Regions from separate parts of the Pontibacillus sp. HN14 genome, predicted to be linked through region 2. Evidence: riboswitches for the same ligand, from Rfam matches in the RefSeq annotation. Region 2 holds a riboswitch; each other region holds the start of a gene.

Region 1 (5,786 bases), 740 kb from region 2:
AGCGAATTGTCCGCTGAGAGGAGAATGTCAAAGGTACCCTTAATATCTTGATTTAAACGTCGGAAATCAGATATCCCAAAAGAGATAGACGCGTCTCGAGTGAAGGCCTCTTGTTTTGCCCGCTCCACTGCTGCTCTACTAATGTCCGTTGCGGTAACATTATAACCGGAGAGGGCAAGACCAATCGACTGAGTACCGATCCCACACGAACAATCTAATAAGGATGTATCTTTACGATCTTTGATAATCAGTGATGTAAGAAGTTTGCTTAAGGTTTCTCCCTGGTATTGAATGGCTTCATCCCAATCCTTAAAAATCATATGGTAATGTTCTGCTAGTTGATTGTAAAAATCTTCAGCGGATGGGTTCACTGTGCTCACTCCTACTATAAGTTCTTTTGCCATACTCTTTATAGCTTCCACTTAAATTGTAGCATAGTAAAAAGGGGAGTAAATCTATATAGGTTGTTCAGTCATTTTAATAGGCATAAATAAAGGCTTAAAGCATTCCTGCTCTAAGCCTTTTTTGAGTATCTTTCTTAGATATATAGATTTATAGAAGCTGATGCGTTTTTCGGTTCGTTTTCTGGAAGATATGCACAAGGTCCTCGAGCATTCCGCTTGCAGTTGTGGAGGCTCCAGCACCAGGGCCTGCCAATGTGAGCGGTCCAGCCAAGTCGGTATGAATGACCACGCCATTTTGCTCATGGTCAATGGCATAAAGGGGATGATGATGGGTAAGGGCGATAGGCTGAATGGAAGCACGAACATCACCGTCTTTCCATTCAATGGTCGCAATATGCTTTATTTTCTTACCCATGAATGAGGCTTCTTCTATATGATCAGAGCGGATAACATCGATCCCTTCTACAAATACCTCATTCCAGTTTGGCTGTTTGCCATAAATGAGCTCACTGACAATCATAAGTTTATAAAAAGCATCGCGCCCATTTATGTCGTTTGATGGATCGGCCTCTGCGTACCCTTTGTCCTTTGCTTCTTGCAGAGCCTGGTCAAAGGATACCTTGTTTTCTTTCATCCTCGTTAAGATGAAATTTGACGTCCCATTTAGAATCCCTTCAAACCGTTCTACACGATTGACCTGGAGCAGTTGGGAGAGTGTACGAATAATTGGCGTCCCTGCAACTGTGGTAGATTCATATCCTAAGGAAACATCGCATTTTTCTGCTAACTTCTTTAAAGTCTTTCCATGTTTAGCAAACATTTGTTTATTTGCCGTTATTACATGTTTACCACTCTCTATTGCTTTCTTACAGTAACTAAACGCGGGCTCTTCTCCAACGATCGCATCGATCACAACATCAATATCTTGAAGAAAAAGCTCGTTGAAATCTGTTGTAACTAAACTAGAGTGAGGAAACTCCCGTTTTTTAGTTGGATTTTTAACAAGAATACTAGCAATTTCAACAGGTTCTCCTTCTAAAAGATTCTGCAGCCTTTCCTGATGCGATTGAATGGTTTCGGCAAATCCCTTTCCAACTGTTCCGTAGCCGAGCAATCCAACTCGAATTGTCATGATGTACCTCCTTTACTATGCTTTGTTTGATCTGGGAGGATCTTAGGCTTTAACAGGCTCTTCTATATAATTAGGTATACGAACACCGATGGCATCTCTGTATAAATTTTCAGTGCTTAGTAACGTAAGGTTTTGTTCTCTTAGGTAAGTGAGCTGCTCTTCCGTTAATGTCCCTTTGCGATAAGCTACAAGCTTTGTAATGGGACTAATTTGAACCTGACCTTCTTGTTTCTCGGTTACATAGACAATATCAGCTTCAGTACCTGGCCCATCAGTTAGTTTAAACCCAAGACGTGATAGCTTCGAAGATTCATCTTTTGAATTCGGATTCCCTAAAAAGACGATTTTTTTAGGTCGGACGGCTGTTTCATCACGGTATAAACTTGATTGTAAGTAGGAAGAGGCCCCGGATGCTTGAGGGTCCTGGCTTGAGACTCCTGTTGCTTTATAAATCGCTTGTTCTAAATCTTCAATTAGATCCTTCGTTGATTCAATTCCAACTGATAGGCGTATTAAATCTTCTGTAACACCGGTTTTCACTAAATTCTCGTTATTCAATTGCTGATGTGTAGTTGAAGCAGGATGAATGATAAGTGATTTTGCATCTCCTACATTGGCTACATGGGACCACAACTTGATGTGATCAATAGCGCGTTTTCCTTCTTCAAGTCCTCCTTTTATCCCGAATACAACCATCGAGCCTGCGCCCTGATTTAAGTACTTCTGAGCAAGTGAATGGGATGGGTGTGATGGAAGGCCAGGGTAAGAAACCCAACTCACACCAGGATGATTCTCAAGGTAAAGAGCAATTTCTTTTGCATTTTGAACATGACGCTCTATCCGTAAATGTAAGGTTTCTAGTCCTTGTAATAGATGAAAGGCATTGTGTGGACTTAAGCATGCTCCGATATCTCGTAATAATTGAACCCTTAATTTTACCGCGAAGCCTGCTGGACCAACATCTGACCCATATCTAAGTCCATGATAACTTTCATCCGGTTCAGTAAAGCCGGGGAACAATTCATGATTCCAGTCGAAACGTCCTCCATCTACAACTACTCCTCCAATGGATGTTCCATGACCTCCAATCCATTTCGTCGCAGAGTGAACGACAATGTCTGCTCCAAAAGATAAAGGCTTACAAAGGATCGGTGTTGCAAAGGTACTATCCACGATAAGGGGGATGTGATAGTCGTGAGCGATGTCGGCCACTGATTCGATATCTAGTACATGTAAACTTGGGTTTCCAATCACTTCTGCAAAGATGGCTTTTGTTTTTGAAGTAATCGCATCTCGAAATTGCTCTGGGTCTGTACTGTCAACAAAGGTGACATTGATTCCGTATTTCGGGAGAGTGACGGCAAATAAATTGTAAGTACCACCGTATAGGTTCGTGGAGGCAACGATTTCATCACCAGCGCTTGCGATGTTTAAGATAGCAAGGGTGATCGCAGACATACCAGATGAAGTAGCAACGGCTGCTACGCCGTCCTCTAGAAGTGCAACCCTTTGTTCAAATACATCTACTGTTGGATTGCCAAGACGAGTGTAGATGTTTCCGGGTTCTGCAAGGGAAAATAGATTTTTGGCATGTTCTGTGTCGTTAAAGACATAAGAGGTGGTTTGGTAAATGGGAACCGCACGTGAACCTGTCGCTTTATCAGGATGCTGGCCACCGTGTAAACTTACTGTTTCGTTTTCAAATAGATGAGATTTTTGAGTCATAACAATTCCTCCTTGTTTAAGTAAAAGTCTAGGAAAAATTGCCATACAGGTGAGGGGAAGAAGAGGGCATATAAAAACCCTCTTCATAAGAAGAGGGTGTATGTACATTCCTCATCTTATCTTCCAGATCCACAGACCTGTAGGATGTAGCACCACTCAAGCAATATGCTTGAAGGTTGCCGGGCTTCGCAGGGCCTAGTCCCTCCGCCACTCTAGATAAGATATTCGCTTTGTTTTTTAAGCTATGAGCTTGATATGGATTATAGAACAAATCTAAATAAAGGTCAATAAAAATTCGGAACATTTGATTTCTTCTGTTTTTATCCTTTCCTGAACATGAGTCTGCCCTAAAGGGAACAATAGCTTAGTCTGTTCTTTTATGCTTTCCCTTGCTACAATAGGACATAATTCTAAATAGAGTAGGTGAGCCAATTGGGAAAAACGATTTTATTTGATGTAGATGGGGTTTTGTTAAGTGAACATCGATATTTTGATGCTTCGGCATTAACCGTGTGGGAACTTATACATAGTGAGAATTATTTGGGTCTTCAATCAGACCGTTTTCATACAGACGTAACCGAAAGTGAAGTAGGCGATTTGCGCGCAGAAGTTTTCCAGGAAGATGAGGTATTGTACTTAATTAAATCAAAAGGAATCAATGCAAACTGGGACATGGTCTATTTAACATTTTCCTTTCAACTGATTCGTTTGTTAGCTCAGCTAAATGAAGTGAAACCGAAGTACGTTGAGAAAGTGTTCCAAGATATGACGCTTGACCGGCAAGCACTTCAAGAAATTGGGGGAGAGTTGTATAAGGCTGGTATAGAACCAGATTATAAAACATTTGTCCCAGTTATGAAAGATGTTGAAGCGATGCGAGGTGAGTTGCTTACCCATTTAAACCAAATCGCATATGAAATGACAGGTATTGAGACGATGGCTTTCACAAGAAACAGTGCTCTTTGGGAGTTAGGAAGAGAAACCTTCCAGGAATGGTATGTGGGTGAGGACCTAACAGAGAAATCAATCGGAAGGCCACCGTATCAACAAGGGAAAGGTGGATTTGTCCATATTGAAACGCCTCTTGCGACTATGGAGGAATTGGATAACCTGTTTACGAAATTAAAAGATGATGGGTATACGCTCGGAATTGGTACAGGTCGTCCAGCACTAGAAACGGTAGAACCACTTGAAAACTTAGGCATTCTCTCTTACTTTGACCGGAATCGCATGGCTACTGCTTCTGACGTCCTGGAAGCGGAAAAGAAATACGGTGACAAAGCTCCACTCGCGAAGCCGAATCCATTCACCTATATGTTTGCCTGGTTAGGACGGTCGAGTATAGAAGAGGCGCTTGACTATTCATTTACTGAAGAAGAGAAAGATTCAGTGATTATTGTAGGAGATTCCCTCGCAGACGGTCTTGCAGCCCAAAGTCTTGGTTGTCATTTCGTCGCTGTTCTGACAGGATTATCAGGTCAAAAAGCAAGAAAAGAGTTTGAGCAAAATGATCAACACACCATTATAGATAACATTAAAGACCTTCACAAAGTCCTTTAAGATTGGTCTAGAGATCAACTCTTTAGCCCGGTAGAGAATGAACGCGTGCCAGACACCCTTTACTTATTTAACTTAGTAAAGGGTGTCTTTTTTAGTTTATAGATCAACTAGGGGCATGGCCGATTTTAGTTATAGGGAGTGGATGTTGACCATAGGATAGTAGAGGAGGGGATTTGATGGTAGAACTTTTCTTTTGGGCATTGGCAAGCTTTATTATTGTCATGGTGAGTGGAGCATTTGGAATGAGGGAATTGTTTGTCCGTGAACGCTGGTGGTGGCCTTCTGTCACTCTATTATGTGTGGCCCTAATACTTGGAGGGCTATCGGGGTTGATGAGTCTTTTCACTTCACAACTCATAGAATTAGACAAGCCTGCAGTTAGTTTATATTATGCGATACGCACCATATGTATATTAAGTAGTCTAAGTCTCGTAGCTTTCATCATCCTATGGATGAGAGAGGAGAGAGAACGACTGACGTTACCTAAGGGGTTAAGATTAGTAGAGAATAGAAGGCAAAAGAAAGAAGGTGCATCTCAATAGGATGCACCTTCTTTTTTAACAATATTCGTCGTAGGCTTTCGTTAAGTTTGCCACAATCTCTTCCACCTCGTGATCTTCAATCTCTTCACGTGGAATAAAGTGAACGACTTGTCCCTTTTTCATAACGGCCATTGAAGGGGAAGTGGGCTCGTACCCTTCAAAGTACTCTCTCATACGATTTGTGGCTTCACGGTCTTGACCAGCGAAAACCGTTACAATATGGTCAGGGCGTTTCGTGTTTTGTAGAGATTCTTTTGCAGAAGGTCGGGCCAGACCGGCTGCACATCCACAAACTGAATTTACAACGACAAGAGCTGTTCCTTCCATTTCACTTACGAAGGAATCAACCTCTTCAGGGGTAGTCAATTCGGTAAAACCAGCACCCGTAAGTTCGTCTCTCATCGGCTGTGCTACTTGTTTCAT
Region 2 (5,786 bases):
AGTACACCCTCATGGTCCTCTGTTAAAGGCAGTTCCCTTTTGGTTAAATCACTTATATGAAACAGATATTGATCTGGTGTACCCTCTTTTGTAACGATATGTCCAGATAACACCTTTTCTCCGCTGAAAGAAAGGGAGTTTGGTTGTATATCCTGAAGGATCATACCGTTTATTTGATCTCCTACTTCAAAGTCTGTTGAGATTTCTTTGGAGATCATGGCTTTGTTTTGACTGTCAGAGACAGGATTGGAACCTCCTCCGGCAGAGTCAAATGTTTCAGGTGTTTCCGTTGAAGGACTTGAACTATACGGTTCAAGTTGCGTTACAGTTACGCCGCCCACAAGTAGAACAACTGTCGCATACACGGTCATCGCAGCAGGCTTAAACAAATAATGTTTCATTTTAGGTTTTTCAGGCTGCGTTTCATGACTAATCGCTTGAAAGACGCGTTGTTTATCCTTCTCTGTGAAGGAGGTTGGAATGTGGTTGTGATAGTCCTCTTTCAAGTCCTGTAATTGCCGATCCACACTCATCATTGATCACTCCTTTGGAGACTTGCCTCATTCAATAGCTCAGCTAATTTCTTTCTGGCACGATTTAAACGGGTTTTAACACTGGATTCTTTTTGATTCAAAGATTGAGAGATCTCTCTAATGGAAAATTCATTAAAATAATAAAGGATGAGTACTTCACGGTATTTAAGAGGAAGTTTCAAGATCTGGTTTATTAACTCACTGGATTCATCATCACGCATAACTAATGTTTCAGGTGTTAAATCGTCCTGTGTCTCTGTAATAAACGATTTGATCTTTTGAAAGAGGTTGTCATGCCTCGTATGGAAACTTCTCAAATAATCTTTACTCTTATTGATGGCTATAGAAAAGATCCAAGTTCGTAAGGATGATTTGCTTTGAAACGTGTGTAACTTCTTATACACCGTCAGAAACGTTTCCTGCGTGATATCATCTGTATCTGCGCTATTCTTAACATAGGTGTAAACAAAGCGCTTCACGTCATCACCATACTCATCCATAATCTTTTCTAAAGCTTCTGTTGAATCCATCTCTAGTAAATTTAGTGAGTCGTTTTGGCGAGAAGGGGGCTTTTCCATTGCAGCCTTTTCTCCCATCCTGGTTCATCCTTTCATTCCATGTATCCTTCGGTTGTGGGTGCGTTCAATAATAAGACGGAACGTTTCCACAACGGGATTCACTTTTAATGAAATTTTTTATAATTTTTTTGAAACCTTTTTTGCGGCCTATGATAAAGGGGTTTCTAACATCCTTGGTTCGAATCATTATGTAAAGTTTATCATTCACTTTATGGGAGTAGAAATAAAAAGAGTCAGGATGTTTATTACATCCTGACTCTTTCATTATGCAGCTGCTTTTTTAAATCTTGGGAATCCAACTAGAATGGCTACAATTCCTGATACCGCAATTAAGATCGGATAGAAAGAGTAAGGAAGCAGTTCGATAGGCGATAGCTCTCCAATCTGCGCTGCAGTTAACAGCTGAGCTCCATAAGGAATTAAGCCTTGAACGGTACAAGAGAATATATCAAGCAAGCTTGCCGATTTTCTTGAGTCGATCTCGTATTCATCTGCTACATTTTTAGCTAGTTGACCGGTTGTAATAATGGCGATGGTATTATTTGCTGTTGCAAGGTTTGTAGTCGCGACTAGCCCTGCAATACTTCCTTCGGCACCTTTTTTAGATCGAATGCCTTTGGTTAATGTGTGAAGGAGGAACTGGATTCCGCCGTTTTGGTTAATCATGGCGACTATTCCACCAATGATAATTGTAAGAAAGATTAATTCAGACATCGAGTTAATCCCAGATGTAATATTGGTCATGAAGGCATCAAGTGAATAGTCGCCGCTTATTCCTCCAATGACACCAGATAAAAGGATCCCTCCAATTAATACAGCCATAACATTAAGTCCGGCTAATGCACCAATGAGTACACCAATATACGGGATGACCTTCAATCCATTAAAGCTGTCTGGATTCACAGAAGATTCGCCACCAGATGTGAGTACAATTAACAGAATGATGGTAAGAATCGCGGCTGGGAGAACGATAAAGAAATTCGTTTTAAATTTATCTTTCATCTCTGTCTTTTGCGTGCGAACAGCTGCAATGGTTGTGTCTGAAATGATGGATAGGTTGTCTCCAAACATCGCCCCTCCAACAACAGCTGCTAATGATAACGCAGCGGAGAATTCCGTTTCAGCGCTAATTCCAACAGCAATGGGAGCAAGAGCACTAATGGTCCCGACTGAAGTTCCCATAGAGAGGGAAATAAAGCCCGCGATGATAAAGACTCCTACAATGATTAAATTCTCAGGTAAATAGGTTAAAGCCAAGTTTACAGTGGAGTCAACGGCTCCTATGCTATTGGCAACAGAAGAGAACGCGCCTGCTAGTATAAAGATAAAGACCATAATCATAATGTCAGGATGGCCTGCCCCTTTGGCAAACTGCTCAACTTTTTCAAACGTAGGTTTTTTACGATTTTGCAGGATCGCTACAATAGCTGCAAGTAAAGCCGGAATCAAGATAGAAATATAATAGAAATCACCTGTAATGATACCTGAACCTACAAAGATGACTAAGAAGATCCCTAAGGGTAACAGGGCGAGTGGATTTCCTTTGTTGGTATTCATGTTGCTGCACCTCTTTCTTGGTAGTTTGTCGAGTGTGTTGGGTTCTACTCATCCATGTCCAATAAAAAATGCCCCTTCTTAATCAGAAGAGGGCAATCTATACGAGCTCCTCTTCTCATCTATCAAGTGTTAACCTTGCTGGATTTGGCACAGCACTCATATGAAATGAGCCCGCTGCCGAGACATCGTAGGGCCAGTCCCTCCGCCTCTCGTGATAAGAAGGAGTATTCATTTTTTGTTTTACATGCAATGATTAAGTTTACTTACTTAGAAGGGCACTGTCAATGGATATACAAGAAAAGTCCAACCTTTTTAGATGTTTTCTGTATCCCTTCCCTTATAAGGAAAACAAAAATCCCAGTGTATGGGACACTGGGATGATCTCTTAAATAATATTTTGAATGTCTTGAGAATCTGTAACCATTAATAGGACTTTTCCCTCATCTAAGTGTTCTTCGTATGTTTCAGCTTCGTGTTGAGAAAATCCGAGGTCTTGTAATTTATTACGTAGCTCGTCACCTTTTTTGTTGAAAAGGTTGCCGACAATCTCTCCCATATTCATTTCGTTTATTCCAACGGTATTTGCGTCGGTATTGTCTGCGAGGCGTTCAGTGCGGTCATCATCGTGAGTCATTAAATAGATATGATCCTTTGTAACACCATTATCCGCTAATTTCTGGACGTCATTTTGAAGCTTTTCGTCATTCTGGTACTCTCGTACAAAAGGTTTCATTGTAAAGTTCCTCCTTCATTATTATTCCACTTTTTCACTTCCCTGTAGAGGTATTGTGAAACATTTGGATGGTTTTTGTAAGAGTTATGTGAAAAATATGACTTATATGAAAACAAATTGTAATATAACCGTAACTTTATGACGAACAATCTTTTGTTAGAATGGTCCTAGTAGAAAAAACAGACGATACTAGAAAAAGATGGAGTGGGGAATATGTTGAAAAAGATCATTGCTTGTGGAATGGCCGTTATGTTCACATTCAGTAGTGCATCTGTAGTAGGAGCTGCAACCAATTCGGACAAGTTGTTAAGCGTAGCTAGAACACATATGGGGGTACCATACGTCTTTGGAGGACAGAGCGCAAGCGGATTTGACTGCTCTGGGTATACTCAGTATGTATATAATAAAGTAGGCATTTCAATTCCACGTACGACAGGAAGTCAGGCTACTGTAGGGGAAGCTGTAAGTAAAAGCAACTTAAAACCTGGTGATTTAATATTTTTCAAAAATACTTACAAGAGAGGAATCTCTCATGTGGGAATTTATGTAGGAAATAATAACTTCATTAGTGCGACTTCAAGTAAAGGGGTGGACGTCGTATCATTGAATAATTCTTATTGGGGTCCGAAGTATGCAACAGCGCGCCGAGTTGAAAACTTCGATGTTAATGCATTATTTGATGACTTAGATGAGAATAATGAAGCTTATACAGCAATCAAAGAATTGGTGGAGAATGAAATCATTAATGGCTACCGTGATGGAACGTTCAAGCCTGACCAACCTGTTACAAGAGGACAAGCAGCTGCATTAATTAACAATATCATTGGTTTTGAGGCAAGTAATCAAGAGCCGTTTTCTGATGTGAGTGCTGGCCATACCTTTGCTAGCCAAATTGCGGCAATGAAAGAACTTGGCATTATTCACGGTTTTAACAATGGACTGTTCAAACCGGATGAATTCATTACACATGGGCAAATGGCAATTATGATTAAGAATGCATTAGAAGTTACAGGTGGAAACCCAGACGAAATGAAACAAGATGGGTACGATGAGCGAGCTTCTCGTGCGGAATTTGCAACAGCCTTACACGACACTCTTTTTCAATATAATAAGTAACTAAATCTTTACTAGTATGACGGTTTAAGAGTCTCTTTGGTTTCATTCCAAGGAGGCTCTTTTTAGTTCAGTATTTTATCTCTATTTGTTATTTACCCAGGCTGTAAATAAGTAAAACATAAGAGTTTTAAGGACGTTTGAGAGGGTAGGGTCCAATGGACTAATGAATGTGCGCTCATTTAGGTCAATGGGTGTGGTTTGTTAAGTTAATGTGTGAAAATTGGTCTTAATTTCCTGCTACTTAAGAATCGAAAATTATCAGAATATTGATATATTTCTAATTTTTATTTATGATGGGTCTAACTTACATCCTATACTCATTTATATGCTTGGGAAAATAAAGGGACAAAAGGGTGATTTTATCAGTCTTTTCTTCTAGGTTTTCCCAAAAATAAAGAGAGGTGTGAGAGGAGTATGAGAGAGATAGGAAGCATATGCTCTAGTAAAGAGTAAGTGCTTCTTCAGAGAGAGAGTTGATCTTTACATTGAAAGGTTCTGAAGTTGGGAAAACGATAAAGTTACATCGGCTGAACCAAAACCGCACGCTTGAGGAAACAGCTCAGGGAATTTGTTCAATCTCCTATTTAAGTAAGATTGAGAACGGGCTGACCAAATCAAGTGATGAAATTGTTCAATTACTCTTTAATCGATTGAATATCCCCGTAGAAACGCTTGAAGAAGAACTAGATGAAGGGGTCCTTGAACAAGAACTGCAAGAATGGTACACCGTTATTTTACAAAGGGAAACGGACCAGGCGACTGAGCAATATGTGAAATTAAAGCAAAAATTAAGCACACTCTCCACTCCGAGTACCTTGTCATTATTTAAACTCTATGAAGTTCGCTATCATCTCCATATGCGCCACCTTTCAGAAGTGCCGGTTCTCATGGACCGATTAGAAAGGATGCAAGATTTATTTGAAGAGAAACATCATTACTATTATATGAAGTTTTATGGTCTCTACCACCATGTTCAAGAAAGGTATCAGGAAGCCCAGCAATATTACAAGAAAGCGTTGGCAATCGGATATCAGAACACATTAAGTGATAGTGAAAGAGCTGATTTGTATTTCGTGACCGCGATCAATGAGTCCTCTTTGCAAAATGTGACACTGGCTCTTCATTATGCAAGGTTGGCACTAAATTTATATACAGTTCAATTTGATTTTAAACGTAGTGGAGATTGTCAAATTTTACTTGGGATTTGTTATAAGCGTACTCGCCAATTTGAGCAAGCGGATCAGTGCTTTCAGCTAGCTGTCAAAGCTG
Region 3 (5,786 bases), 220 kb from region 2:
CATAATGGGGATATACATTTGCGACACTCATTTTATAAACTTTATGTGGAGCCATCATCTTCCTCCTTTTTTGTTTGTCTTTTATTATATCATGATGCTCATTCTTTTGAAGAAGACTTCTTCACCACTACAGGTTCTCCAACTCTAATCAAAGATTTCTCCTCCAATTCAGGATGAAGATCGACTTGAGCCTTCTCGAATAAAAGAACTACCGTTGATCCAAAGGAGAAATACCCGATCTCTTCCCCTTTTTCAACTTGGGAGCCGGGGTGGGTTAATTCGATGGTGTTGATCCACATTGCTCCTACTTTCACAACCGCAAAACGAGTTCCATCTTTCTGCTTTAAATCGGATACGATCCTATAGTTTGTCGATAGAGGTGACTCTCCTAAGGTTAGGCCTAGTTTGTTTACCGGTGAGGACTTTCCTCCAAGCTCATGCTGCTTTGTCACAACGGCATCGGCTGGTGAGTGAATGCGATGATAATCTGACGGGCTTAGGTAGAGAACGATAAATAAACCATCCTTGTAGCGCGTACTCATCTCTTCATCGCTCAATAAATCTTCTATAGAGTAAGAAAGACCTTTCACCTCGATATGACTTTTATTCATCCGCCCAAATCGCTCCACCCGAGCATCGACCGGACTGACTAATACGTTCTCATCACTGTGGATTGGCCTGGCTCCATCTTTTAATTCCCGTATAAAGAAATCTTCTAAAGAGGTATAGGCTTTCCGCTCCTTGTAAGCCTCGTCTTCTATTATATGAAACAGCTTTACGTAGGTTGGAATGAGCCATCTGCTCAATGAAGATTGACTGATTCTCTGCAATCCACGACCAATCAAAGGGTTGTTCAATAGGCCTATCAAACCACGGTACACCTGTTTTTTCATACGATCCCTCTTTCCTAGAACCCGTTCTTCTTTTATAGATAGACTTCCCTAAAACGTTTCTTGATAAAAGGAGGGGGCTCCCTCATTCAAAAACCCCGGGCACATGTTTGGGCCCAGGGTTTAAGATCAGGCTTTATTCTTCCATTTCAAAGAGAGCTCTTTCACATGCTCAGGGGTCGTTCGGCAGCAGCCTCCGATCACCCGGGCCCCTGCTTTATACCATGCCTCAGATTGTGCGGGGAAGCTCTCGCAACTCTCTGAACCATGCCAGGTTTTCGTATCAGGGTCATAGCTCTCACCCGAGTTTGGGTAGACGATAATCGGCTTTGTAGTATAGTTATGCAGGTTCTCCACTGCATCTGTGACAACTTCTAGCGGAGCGCAATTCACGCCGATTGCTGCTAATTGACTATTTCCTTCAAATTCATTGGCGACATCTTTAAGTAACGTGCCGTCGCTGATCGTTCTTCCATCTGTAAGCGTGAAGGACAGCCAAGCATAGACCTCAGGGGTTTCTTTTAAAATCGAAGCAAGAATACGGGCTTCCCGAAACGAAGGGATGGTCTCGATCGCTAAGAGGTCTGCACCCGCTTCGATAAGAGCTTCCATACGCGGTTTATGAAAAGCATACAGTTCCTCATCAGTAATGCTATACTGTCCGACGTACTCTGAACCATCCGCAAGATAGGCACCGTATGGACCAACAGACGCTGCTACGAGCGGTCTCTCCCGGTCGGGGTCTTCTTCTAGTACTTTATCGCGGGCTTCTGTAGCCAGCGTAACCGTTTTTCGAATCAGCGACAGGGCTTCCTCTTTTGTGAAACCTCTTCCCCCGAAGCCGTCCACCGTTGCCTGGTAGCTTGCCGTAATGGAACAATCCGCACCTGCACGGTAATAATCAGCGTGTACTTGCTTAATCGCCTCAGGCTGTTCGAGCAATACACGAGCCGACCACAATGGATCATCCAAGTCACAGCCGTACCGTTCTAATTCCGTCGCCAAGGCTCCATCGAGCACTAGGACATCCTGACGGCTTAATAAGGATTCAATGGGATTTAATCGATTGAGAGGTTTTGACATGATTTATTCTCCTTTTCTTCATAAATTGGTTCACATAATAACTTCCATAGCATAAGGCAATAAACGGGATGCCACAGTAAAGGGCAATTCGCTGCGTCGGATCAAAGGCAATCCCTACACATGAAGCCAAGCACAGAGTAAATGCCGCAATCGGAACTACTGGATAAAATGGCGCTTTGTAGGCTAAGTCAGTTTCTTTATGCCCTGCTTTTCGATACGCTCTTCTGAACTGGAAATGCGAGGCGCTGATACTCATCCACACCACTACAACAGCCAGGCCTGATATCGATACCAGAACAATATACACCGTGTCCGGCGCAATCACACTAGACAACAACGCAAGGCCCCCGCCGATCATACTAAAGGTCATCGCGATCAGAGGTACTCCCCTACTTGATAACTTAGCAAAGACAGGCGAGATTGTTTCTTTATCCGCAAGTGACCAAAGCATGCGCGCAGATGCGTAGAGCCCTGAGTTCGCAGCGGATAATATTGCTGTTAAGATCACGAAATTCATCACATCCGCTGCATACGGGATGCCGATCCGGTCAAGAACCGCAACAAACGGACTTTCTACCACACCAGCCACATCCGTTGGTAGCAGCGCCGAGAGGACAACGATCGTCCCGATAAAAAAGAGAATTAAACGGACAAGTGTTGTGCGGATCGCTAGCGGAATCGTTTTGGACGGATTAACCGTTTCTCCTGCTGCAATTCCAATTAATTCTGTTCCGGAAAAGGCAAAGTTTACCGCTAGCATGGTCATCAATATGGCGGTCACCCCGTTAGGAAAGAGCCCCTGACTTGTAAAGTTTGATAACACAGAAGTGGGTTCGCTATTCGTCACCGTGACCCACCCAAACATCGCTCCAAATCCAATAAGGATAAACAGAACAATGGCTACAACTTTTACAGAAGAGAACCAAAACTCAGCCTCTGCAAAAAACTTCACGCTAAAAGCATTCAAACTGAAAATTAAAGCAGCAAAAAAAGCACTCCATATCCAGACGCTAACATCCGGAAACCACCGCTGCATTAATAAGCCAGCTGCTGTAAACTCAGAGCCTAATGCAACAGTCCAGGTCAGCCAGTACAGCCAAGCAACGGTAAACCCGGTTCCTGGTCCTATGTAGTTGTGGGCATATGTATGAAAGGCGCCCGTCTCCGGATTTTGAACCGATAGCTCCCCGAGGCAGAGCATAACCAAATACACTACAAGAGCTCCAATACCATAAGCGAGAATCGTTCCAAGGGGCCCAGCTTGGTGAATCGTATAGCCAGAACTTAGGAACAACCCTGTTCCAATTACACCCCCAAGGGAGAGCATAACCAAATGCCTTGTTTTCATTTCCCGTTTAAACTGATGTTCCAATTTTCATTCCCCCTAACTTTAGTAGGGTGAACATACAAAAAACGCACTCTCATGCGAGTGCGTTTAACTGACAATAACGAAAGCTCTTATCGATCAGGATGGTTCACCCGCTGGAATTAGCACAGTGTCATCTTCGACCTGTTGCTGAGGCTTCAAAGGGCCAGTCCCTCCACCTCTCTGGATAAGAATATTTTTTTATTACTCTACTAGTCTTTGATTTAATTGTCAATATAGTTGTAATTTTCCTGATCTTTTTGCATTTACGTCTTTATTAATATTTTTAAAGTCGACTCAATGAAGTGCATAAAGATGGAAATCTTTTTAAATCCTTTATTTTCTTTTATTGACTGTAAATACCACTAGTTGTAATATGAAGTTAGCTTCACATGAAATAAACTTCACATCCTATGTAGGTGATCACTTTTTGAAAAACCATATTAGAAGCCTTCGAAAAGAGGCGAACATTACCCAACAAGAATTAGCAGACATCGTTTCTGTCTCGTCAAGAACCATCATTTCATTAGAAAAGGGGCGATATAATCCATCTGTTCTTCTGGCCTACAAGATTGCCAGAGTCTTAAATGTTCACATTGAAGATCTATTTATATTTGAAGAGGATGATGAAAATGAACACTAAGCATGTACGGAATTTAATTCTAACGATTGTATTAGCAGGAATCGGGATCGGTACCTTTATCACAGGAATCGTGAATGACGACCTTCCTTTTGGAGTAGCGGGACTAGGCTTTGCATTAGCGGGCCTCTCCATTGAAATGTACATACGAAGCAGAAAAGATACAACAACAGCAAGTGGTGAAAAGCGTAGTGAGATTGAGAAGAATGATGAGCGGAATATCCTGATTAATGCTAAGTCTGGTGAGGCGGTTAATTGGATTATGGATGGCATGATTGCAGTTGCCTTTGTCCTTTCTGTCTCCCTCGATGCTTCAACAATTGGGCAAACGCTTCTCTTTTCTTTATTGATGGTACGAATCATCATTCGTCCTATTGTGAAACGATTTTACGAACTCAAAATGTAAGGGAGGGCTTACGTAATCGGTGAAGAAGAAACGAGATCAAATGACAACGAAGTCTCTGTGTTACCCGGTTTGGTCCTAACCCCATTTAGATTTGTAAAGGCGATCGTGAAGTATTTCTTGAAATTATGGACCAGCATATAAAAGAAATGATTAAAGAGATGTTTCAACCAAAAATTCAGCGGGAAGGCTATAAATGTACAACGAATTCCAACAGAAAGGATGAGATCAATGTATAAGAGATCACAATACCAGCCTGTCGGAGGAGAGAACGATACATCAGCGGCGAAAGAAGTAATCTATTCTAAAGAATTTAAGAAAGCCGACATCGCTGGCGGGTACCGCAAACCAAAATTACAAGAAGCAAAAAATAGTAACCCTCAGTTACCGTAAAGGGGATTACATGAGAAAAAGCAGCCTGTGATCAGGCTGCTTTTATTCTTGTTATCTATCATTTCTATATAGCACCTTACACTCCATCAAAATCATCAGCAAAACGACTTCCCTTTAGGATTTCTTCTGGTCCCATTTTGGTCCACTCTTCTACCGTTACATCGGGGTTATTCTTTATAAAATCCTGAATGATCATAAGGCCTATTTTATAATTCGCCCATTTTGGAATCCTCTCATTGCCGTCTCTGAACTCTACTAAATCCTCACCTTCATAGGTATACCTTCTTTCGTTCACCCAGTTTATGACTTCCGTCTCTTCTTCTTTCGTCAATTCTCTCGTCCAAGGAAACTCAGCTTCGGGGTAAATCCCTTCTGCAAAGGCATCGGCTTCCCCTTCTACAAGGGCTTCCTCGACCAAATCAACTGGTCTTTCTGGATGCATTTCGTAATAGGCTAGATGATGGTATTCATGGGCCATTGTGTAAGAGAGGGCTTCCTCTGTATAATGTTCAGGATCGATCTCGAACCAAACCAGTGCATCCGTAGTATGAGCTAAGACACCGTCCATTTCATCTATAAGAGAAAGCTGATCGGGATTAAAGGGGAACACATAGATCTTTGTAGGACGATCGAGTTGAAAGCGTTCCACAGACTTCTCTAAAGATTCTTCAATGTAATGGACGATCTCTTCATAACTCGAGTCCAACTTTTGCACTGACTTCCTGAGTGCATCAATATTCTTCGGAGGTCGCACGTCCCCTCCCCGTGTATCACCAAACTCCTCTTGACGAAAAGGGTTAACGACCTTTGACGCGTAAGCTTCTGTTTTACTCTCTAATGGGTTCTCTTCCATAAACTCAATATAATCAAGCGTTGAATCAAAAGCAGGCACAACCTCAAACTCTTGATCTCTTATCGTTATGTAAGTCGGCTCGGTATGTTTCAGTGTGTACCCTTCTGTTTCCTTTACGTGCCCCTCATCCTCAGGTGCTTCTGGTGTTGTAGGAGAAG
Region 4 (5,786 bases), on a different contig from region 2:
TAGAAAGGGAGCTTTACATTGAAACAAATCTATAGTGAAGTACTGCAATTCCGAGGGACCCATTATGACTTTGGCTATAAGCAAGGGGAGCTGTTAAAAGATTCTCTCACGATTCGAAACAGGGAGAAGCAGTGGAAGATCCGTAAGCCGCGTTTTACTGTTGAAGAAGAGGAAGTGAAACGTGCGATTCAGAAGTTTGCCCCTGGCGTCTGGGATGAATTGTTAGGGCTAAGGGATGCCCTTGGTTGGACCATGGAACGTGTGATGATGGAGTTTGGTGGTTACCGGGTTGAGTATGTGAAGTCAGGTTGCTCAATCGTAACAGGCGATGGCTACATGATTCGTAACTACGATTACCAGCCGAAAACGTATGAAGGTCGCTATGTCTTCTATCAGCCAACTGATGGAGGCTACGCAATAGCTGGTCCATCTCAGCGTGTAACAGGTCGAATGGATGGTATTAATGAAAAGGGGCTGGCCATCGGATATAATTTTATGCACCGTAAAAATCCTGGGAATGGCTTTATTTGTTGTATGATTGGTCGATTAATTCTTGAGTCGTGTGCCAACGTGGAAGAAGCGGTAGCCATGCTTCAAGAAATTCCTCATCGACACTCCTTTAGTTACATCGTTTATGACGGGAAAGGCGAAACGTTCGTCGTGGAAACCTCTCCTCGGGGTGTTGAAGTGCGCCAATCAAATGTATGTACAAACCATTTTGAAATCATGAAAGATGAGAATCGAAATTACTTAAAAGATTCTGAGCGTCGTATGGATGTTATCAATCAGGAAAAAACGCGAATTACTAGCGGATATGAAGCGTTTCGCCTCATGAATGATTCTGACCGAGGTGTATTCTCAAAGCAGTATCGCAACTGGGCAGGAACGATCCATACATCTGCTTACTTTCCAAATACCCTTACCGCCTGGATTGCTCTTGGCGGAGACAAAGAGCCAGTAGAATTTGACTTTGCTCATTGGTTAGAAGGGAATGACGTTGACGTGTCGCGTATTTATGGTGAGGTCGATACTGACTTGCCATTTGTCCACATGGACGAAAATGCAAGGTAACAAAAAAGCCACCCGACGAGGGTGGCTTTTTTGTTATTATGAGCGCTTGGGGGCCGTTGCGTTTGTTGAGCGCGTTTGGGGTGGCTGGGGAACGACTCGCTTTAAACGGGCGAGCTGTCGAGCCTCCTCGTTCGCTTGCGCTCTCTGTGGGGTCTCGTCGACCTCTTTCTCCCGTAGGAGTCTCCCCGTTCCCCAGCCACCCCTTATTAAAAGTTGAAATAACGGCCCCAACCACATGTAATGATCTTAATTCAGCAAATAGAAAGGCTCATACGAAGTTATGCGTCGGAGCGGTGGGCAACGACTTCTACTTCGACTTTAACATCTTTAGGGAGGCGGCTTACTTCAATCGCTGCTCGAGCCGGGTATGGTTCTTGCAGAAAGCTTGCATAAACCTCATTGACTGTTTGGAAGTCTTCCATGGAAGCAAGATAAATATTGGCTTTAGCGATATGAGCATAGTTTAGGCCTGCTTCTTCAAGGATCGCTCCAACATTTTTCATAACTTGTGTCGTTTGTTCGCTCACGTCATCAGAGACGATTTCCATCGTGCTTGGATTTAGTGGGATTTGACCGGAAACAAATACGATCTGACCGAGGTCAATTGCCTGAGAATAAGGTCCAATTGCTTCTGGTGCTTTGTTCGTTGAAATTGCTTTAACCATTTTGAAAAACTCCTTTAATTATTGGATTAGGAAGCATAAAAGGGGATCCCCCTTGAATAAAAAAAACCCTCATTATTAAATTGAACTATACAGGCATAAAAGAAAGCTTCCTTTTATATAATGAGGATACAAAATGAATGAACATACTCACCTTAAGGAGCAAGTACGAATATCATATCACAGGTTATCAGAAAATTTTAACGTTTAAGAATATGTGAAAAAATTAGGTGTTTATCACTTTACTTCACTAACGGGATCATGTATGATTTGGGATAACATAAAATATTAAATAGCGATAAACTTCTTATCCAGAGAGGCGGAGGGACTGGCCCTTTGATGCCCGGCAACCATCAAGTCAATGTAACCATTGACGAGAACGGTGCCAATTCCTGCAGGAACTTGATTCCTGGAAGATGAGAGGATCGTACGGATATACACTTACGAGCCCTTTCTTGGATAAAAAAGAGAGGGCTCTTCTATATGTAAGAGGCCGTGATCGTACTCTCGAAGAAAGAAGTGTCGTTTTAAGAAAGGAAGAGATGAGAATGGCAACAGCAGTTTTCGCAGCAGGATGTTTTTGGGGAGTAGAGGCTTATTTCGAACGTATTGAGGGCGTAGTTGCGACACGCGTCGGCTTTATGGGAGGTACTGTTGTGAACCCTTCTTACCAACAAGTAAAAGCAGGAGGTACGGGGCACGCAGAGGCGATTCGAGTTGAATTTGATCCAGAAGTGATTTCTTATAGTGAACTAGTAGACCATTTCTTCGAGTGTCATAATCCGACTCAACGAAATCGTCAGGGAGAAGACGTAGGATATCAGTATCGCTCCGTCATCTTTGCTACAGAAGATCAAGAAGAAACTGCAGCAGCTAAGATTCGCGAATGGGATAATAAAGGACTCTTCAAGAGTGAAATTGTAACGGAAGTGAATAAGGTTTCCGAATTCTACGATGCTGAAGAATATCACCAAAAGTATCTTCAGAAGAATGGTTCCGTTTCTTGTGGAATCGGCTAAATCAGCCTAACTTGTATTTCTGCATCACTTATGATATTTTAATTTCAATGCCACCTCGCAATCGATACGACTGCGGGAACTTAACCATCCTTTGAGGTGGCAGGTTACATAAGAAGGTAAAGCGACCCCAAATGGATTTTCCGTTTGGGGTCGCTTTTTTATTTATATATGTAGATCGGAGTTGTGCCGAGCCAGGATGCTACATTTTTGGTGGCGGTGGGCACGGTGTTTGGTAAGGCGAACGTGTTTGAGATTACGGTCCCATTATAGGAAGCAAACATAGGGGACAGTTGTTTCATGGCTCCGGTGAATAAGTAACAATAGATCAAATCAAATTCTCCCGCGCGAACAGTAAAGAAGTCTTTTTTTAGAATCCTAACATTTGAATATCCTTTAAGCTTTGCCATCCCTTTCATGTAAAGGTAGGGGACCAGTGAGGTTTCATAGGCGTAAATATCCGTGTGCGGGAATTCTTTCGCAAGTGCGAAAGCCATCGTCCCCCAGCCGGCCCCAAAGTCAGCGATGGTAGTAGGGGTATAGTTCTTTACGATTGCTGTGACTTCTTCCTTTACTTTTGGGCTCGTTGGTGTTGGCGTGATGCCGTTCTTAGAAGAGCGAGTAACGATGGAAATCAGAATTAAAAGAATGAGAGCGAGTAGAATGAGCGTTAGTGCATTTGAAATCATGTAGAGAAAGTCCTTTCTGGTTCAAAATCCATAACATGTAAGAAGACTACAAATTTTGTCATTTATCTTAAGTATACAGAGGAATGTGTCGATAAAAAAAGAAAAGACATCTTCTGGAGGTACCCTAATTATGAATGGTTCAGAATTACGTTTACTGGACGTGAAAAAGAAAAACGTACTGATGACATCTACATACAGTATAGCAATGTTGTCAGCACTAGCCCTTTCCTTACAAGAGGGCACGATTATTCGATCATCGATCTACGGAACGGAGCTAGCTTTGTTCTGGATTTTGTTGTTTGGATTGCAACGGATTTTACATAAACCGAGAATGTTTGCTTACATAGCAGTAAGTATGCCGATCATTGGCTATGGTCTATTAATCTATGTAGAAGGGGGGACCCTTTCCGGTGACTTAATCCTTCTCTTCCTGGCTGTTTTCTCTGCCGTGCACTTGGATCGTAGAATATTTGCTACAGGATATAGCCTTGGTCTTATTGCTTTAATTGCCAGTCATACCTGGTCAAATGCTGAGCAAGCTAATTTAATGGGCACGCTACTCTCCTCTATGGTGTTAATTTATGTGCTAATGGGAGTCATATTAGGGGTAATGGTCCATCTGGCTGGTCAGACATTTAAGAAACTTGAAACCATTCTTTCTTCTACTGAGCAGGAAAGGGAGCTTCAAGCTAGACAAAAAGAAAAGCTAGAAAAAGAGGCTACGCTCATAGCCGAAAATATTTCTCGTGTGAATGATCAGGTTCAGCAAAACGTTCAGGCACAAGGTGAAATGAAACTAGCCGTTCAGGAAGTTTCAGCTGGTGGTCAAAGTCAAAGTGAGCAGATCACCGATATCTCTGCCCATGCTCAAAGCACAATGACGACTATTTCTACAATGAAAGAATCCCTAACCGTTCTTCAATCAGAGACGAATCAAGCTTCTGATGAAATTAATGGCGGGCAGGAACGGATTTATCATCTTGAGACGGAAATGAATGAGCTGCGGAATGTTATTCACATGCTTAATGACACGTTTAATATTTTAACAGGAAAAATTGAAGAAACGAATCAGTTTACAGAAGACATTCAGCAAATTACAGAGCAGACGAACCTCCTTGCTCTAAATGCTTCTATTGAAGCCGCAAGAGCTGGAGAAGCTGGGAAAGGATTCTCCGTAGTAGCTGAGGAGATTCGCAAACTAGCAGAAGTAACGGGTCAGTCCGCTAAAAAGATTACCACAAACCTTGGAGAGTTAAATGATAGTAACGCTCAAGCACTGAATCAGATGAAAACAGGGAGTCAGAAACTGGATGAAAGTGTAGGCAGCATGAATGAAGTTGTCTCTTCATTTGAACGAATCCAAACTTCGTTACGCCATGTAAAGGAACGTACGGATGAGTGCAACAGCATCAGCGTAGACGTTGAAGATCGATCTCGTCAGGTCGAAGCAGCAACGAGCGAACTCGCTGCTATTATCGAGCAAGCTTCTGCAAGTATGGAAGAAATGAGCGCAACGATTGAAAGTCTTAATGATGACAGTGAGAAAATCGGGGCTTATATCAATGAAACCTCTAAGAGTGCGCAACAGCTTATTTCGCTTTAAATTCGAATACCCCCATGAGCATATAAGGGAGTAAGATGGGACACCCTGTGGTACAATACGAATAACAGATTATAGCTAGGTGGTGTACCTATGAAACACGTTCACACAATGGATGAGATTCACTCAACGATTGGACAAAGTGGTTTAAATCTTTTATATATTTCAAGACCAGGATGCTCCGTTTGCCATGCTCTTTTGCCGCAGATTGATGAAGTGCTAGAGCGATATCCAGCTGTTGAAGCTGTTCATGCTGACGCAGATGAAATCCCAGAGATCGCAGGCGAGTTTTCGATCTTTACGGTGCCTGTGGTGATGGTTTATGCCGATGGTAAAGAGCAGTTCCGTAAAGCTCGCTTTGTTCCAGTAGATGAGTTTGAAGACCAGCTTGGGAAGTTGTATCGTCTTATCCATGAATAAGCAGCATAGCTCGTTCATTTCCGAATGGAAATGAGCGAGTTTTTTTATATGATCTAAATTGAGGAGTGTTTCCGTTGCTTTGTTCAGAGTATAGGTGGTTCGGGAGATCACTCGCTTTCCGCGGCGAGCTGGGAAGCCTCCTCGTTCGCTTGCGCTCTCTGTGGGGTCTTCCCTAGGCTCCTTATGCCGCAGGAGTCTCGCAATTTCCCGAACCACCTTGCCCGAATTTTGGAGGAACGGAAACAAGCCAAGCAGAGGCGGACTTTATTCTAAACTTTCTTGCCGTTCTTTTTGGGCTGATTCCGTGATAAAATACTAACAAAAATAA

Evidence for each region. Region 2 has a riboswitch for S-adenosylmethionine ahead of LQ226_RS01460 (Na+/H+ antiporter NhaC family protein). Riboswitches for the same ligand answer to the same signal wherever they lie in the genome.
Region 1: linked by a shared signal. The riboswitch ahead of LQ226_RS05295 (O-acetylhomoserine aminocarboxypropyltransferase/cysteine synthase family protein) and the one ahead of LQ226_RS01460 (Na+/H+ antiporter NhaC family protein) in region 2 are both predicted to bind S-adenosylmethionine.
Region 3: linked by a shared signal. The riboswitch ahead of LQ226_RS00350 (amino acid permease) and the one ahead of LQ226_RS01460 (Na+/H+ antiporter NhaC family protein) in region 2 are both predicted to bind S-adenosylmethionine.
Region 4: linked by a shared signal. The riboswitch ahead of msrA (peptide-methionine (S)-S-oxide reductase MsrA) and the one ahead of LQ226_RS01460 (Na+/H+ antiporter NhaC family protein) in region 2 are both predicted to bind S-adenosylmethionine.

Annotation. Positions count from the first base shown of each region.
Region 1 covers NZ_JAJOLR010000001.1:1,025,955-1,031,740, reverse strand. The annotation lists gene LQ226_RS05305 (class I SAM-dependent methyltransferase) at 1-404, opposite strand, end outside; gene LQ226_RS05300 (homoserine dehydrogenase) at 553-1,536, opposite strand; gene LQ226_RS05295 (O-acetylhomoserine aminocarboxypropyltransferase/cysteine synthase family protein) at 1,579-3,261, opposite strand; SAM riboswitch class I at 3,375-3,484, opposite strand; gene LQ226_RS05290 (HAD family hydrolase) at 3,694-4,821, shown strand; gene LQ226_RS05285 (hypothetical protein) at 4,998-5,363, shown strand; gene LQ226_RS05280 (BrxA/BrxB family bacilliredoxin) at 5,379-5,786, opposite strand, start outside.
Region 2 covers NZ_JAJOLR010000001.1:287,223-293,008, forward strand. The annotation lists gene LQ226_RS01450 (hypothetical protein) at 1-536, opposite strand, end outside; gene LQ226_RS01455 (sigma-70 family RNA polymerase sigma factor) at 533-1,129, opposite strand; gene LQ226_RS01460 (Na+/H+ antiporter NhaC family protein) at 1,376-2,668, opposite strand; SAM riboswitch class I at 2,781-2,889, opposite strand; gene LQ226_RS01465 (YflT domain-containing protein) at 3,054-3,401, opposite strand; gene LQ226_RS01470 (C40 family peptidase) at 3,615-4,517, shown strand; gene LQ226_RS01475 (helix-turn-helix domain-containing protein) at 5,003-5,786, shown strand, end outside.
Region 3 covers NZ_JAJOLR010000001.1:71,495-77,280, reverse strand. The annotation lists gene LQ226_RS00365 (DUF2200 domain-containing protein) at 1-55, opposite strand, end outside; gene LQ226_RS00360 (phosphatidylserine decarboxylase) at 99-893, opposite strand; gene mmuM (homocysteine S-methyltransferase) at 1,020-1,973, opposite strand; gene LQ226_RS00350 (amino acid permease) at 1,939-3,321, opposite strand; SAM riboswitch class I at 3,429-3,533, opposite strand; gene LQ226_RS00345 (helix-turn-helix transcriptional regulator) at 3,770-3,982, shown strand; gene LQ226_RS00340 (hypothetical protein) at 3,972-4,385, shown strand; gene LQ226_RS00335 (YfhE family protein) at 4,614-4,775, shown strand; gene LQ226_RS00330 (DUF2268 domain-containing putative Zn-dependent protease) at 4,852-5,786, opposite strand, start outside.
Region 4 covers NZ_JAJOLR010000006.1:112,937-118,722, forward strand. The annotation lists gene LQ226_RS16905 (C45 family autoproteolytic acyltransferase/hydrolase) at 19-1,071, shown strand; gene LQ226_RS16910 (Rid family detoxifying hydrolase) at 1,350-1,736, opposite strand; SAM riboswitch class I at 2,038-2,156, shown strand; gene msrA (peptide-methionine (S)-S-oxide reductase MsrA) at 2,282-2,752, shown strand; gene LQ226_RS16920 (methyltransferase) at 2,911-3,438, opposite strand; gene LQ226_RS16925 (methyl-accepting chemotaxis protein) at 3,569-5,041, shown strand; gene LQ226_RS16930 (thioredoxin family protein) at 5,132-5,458, shown strand.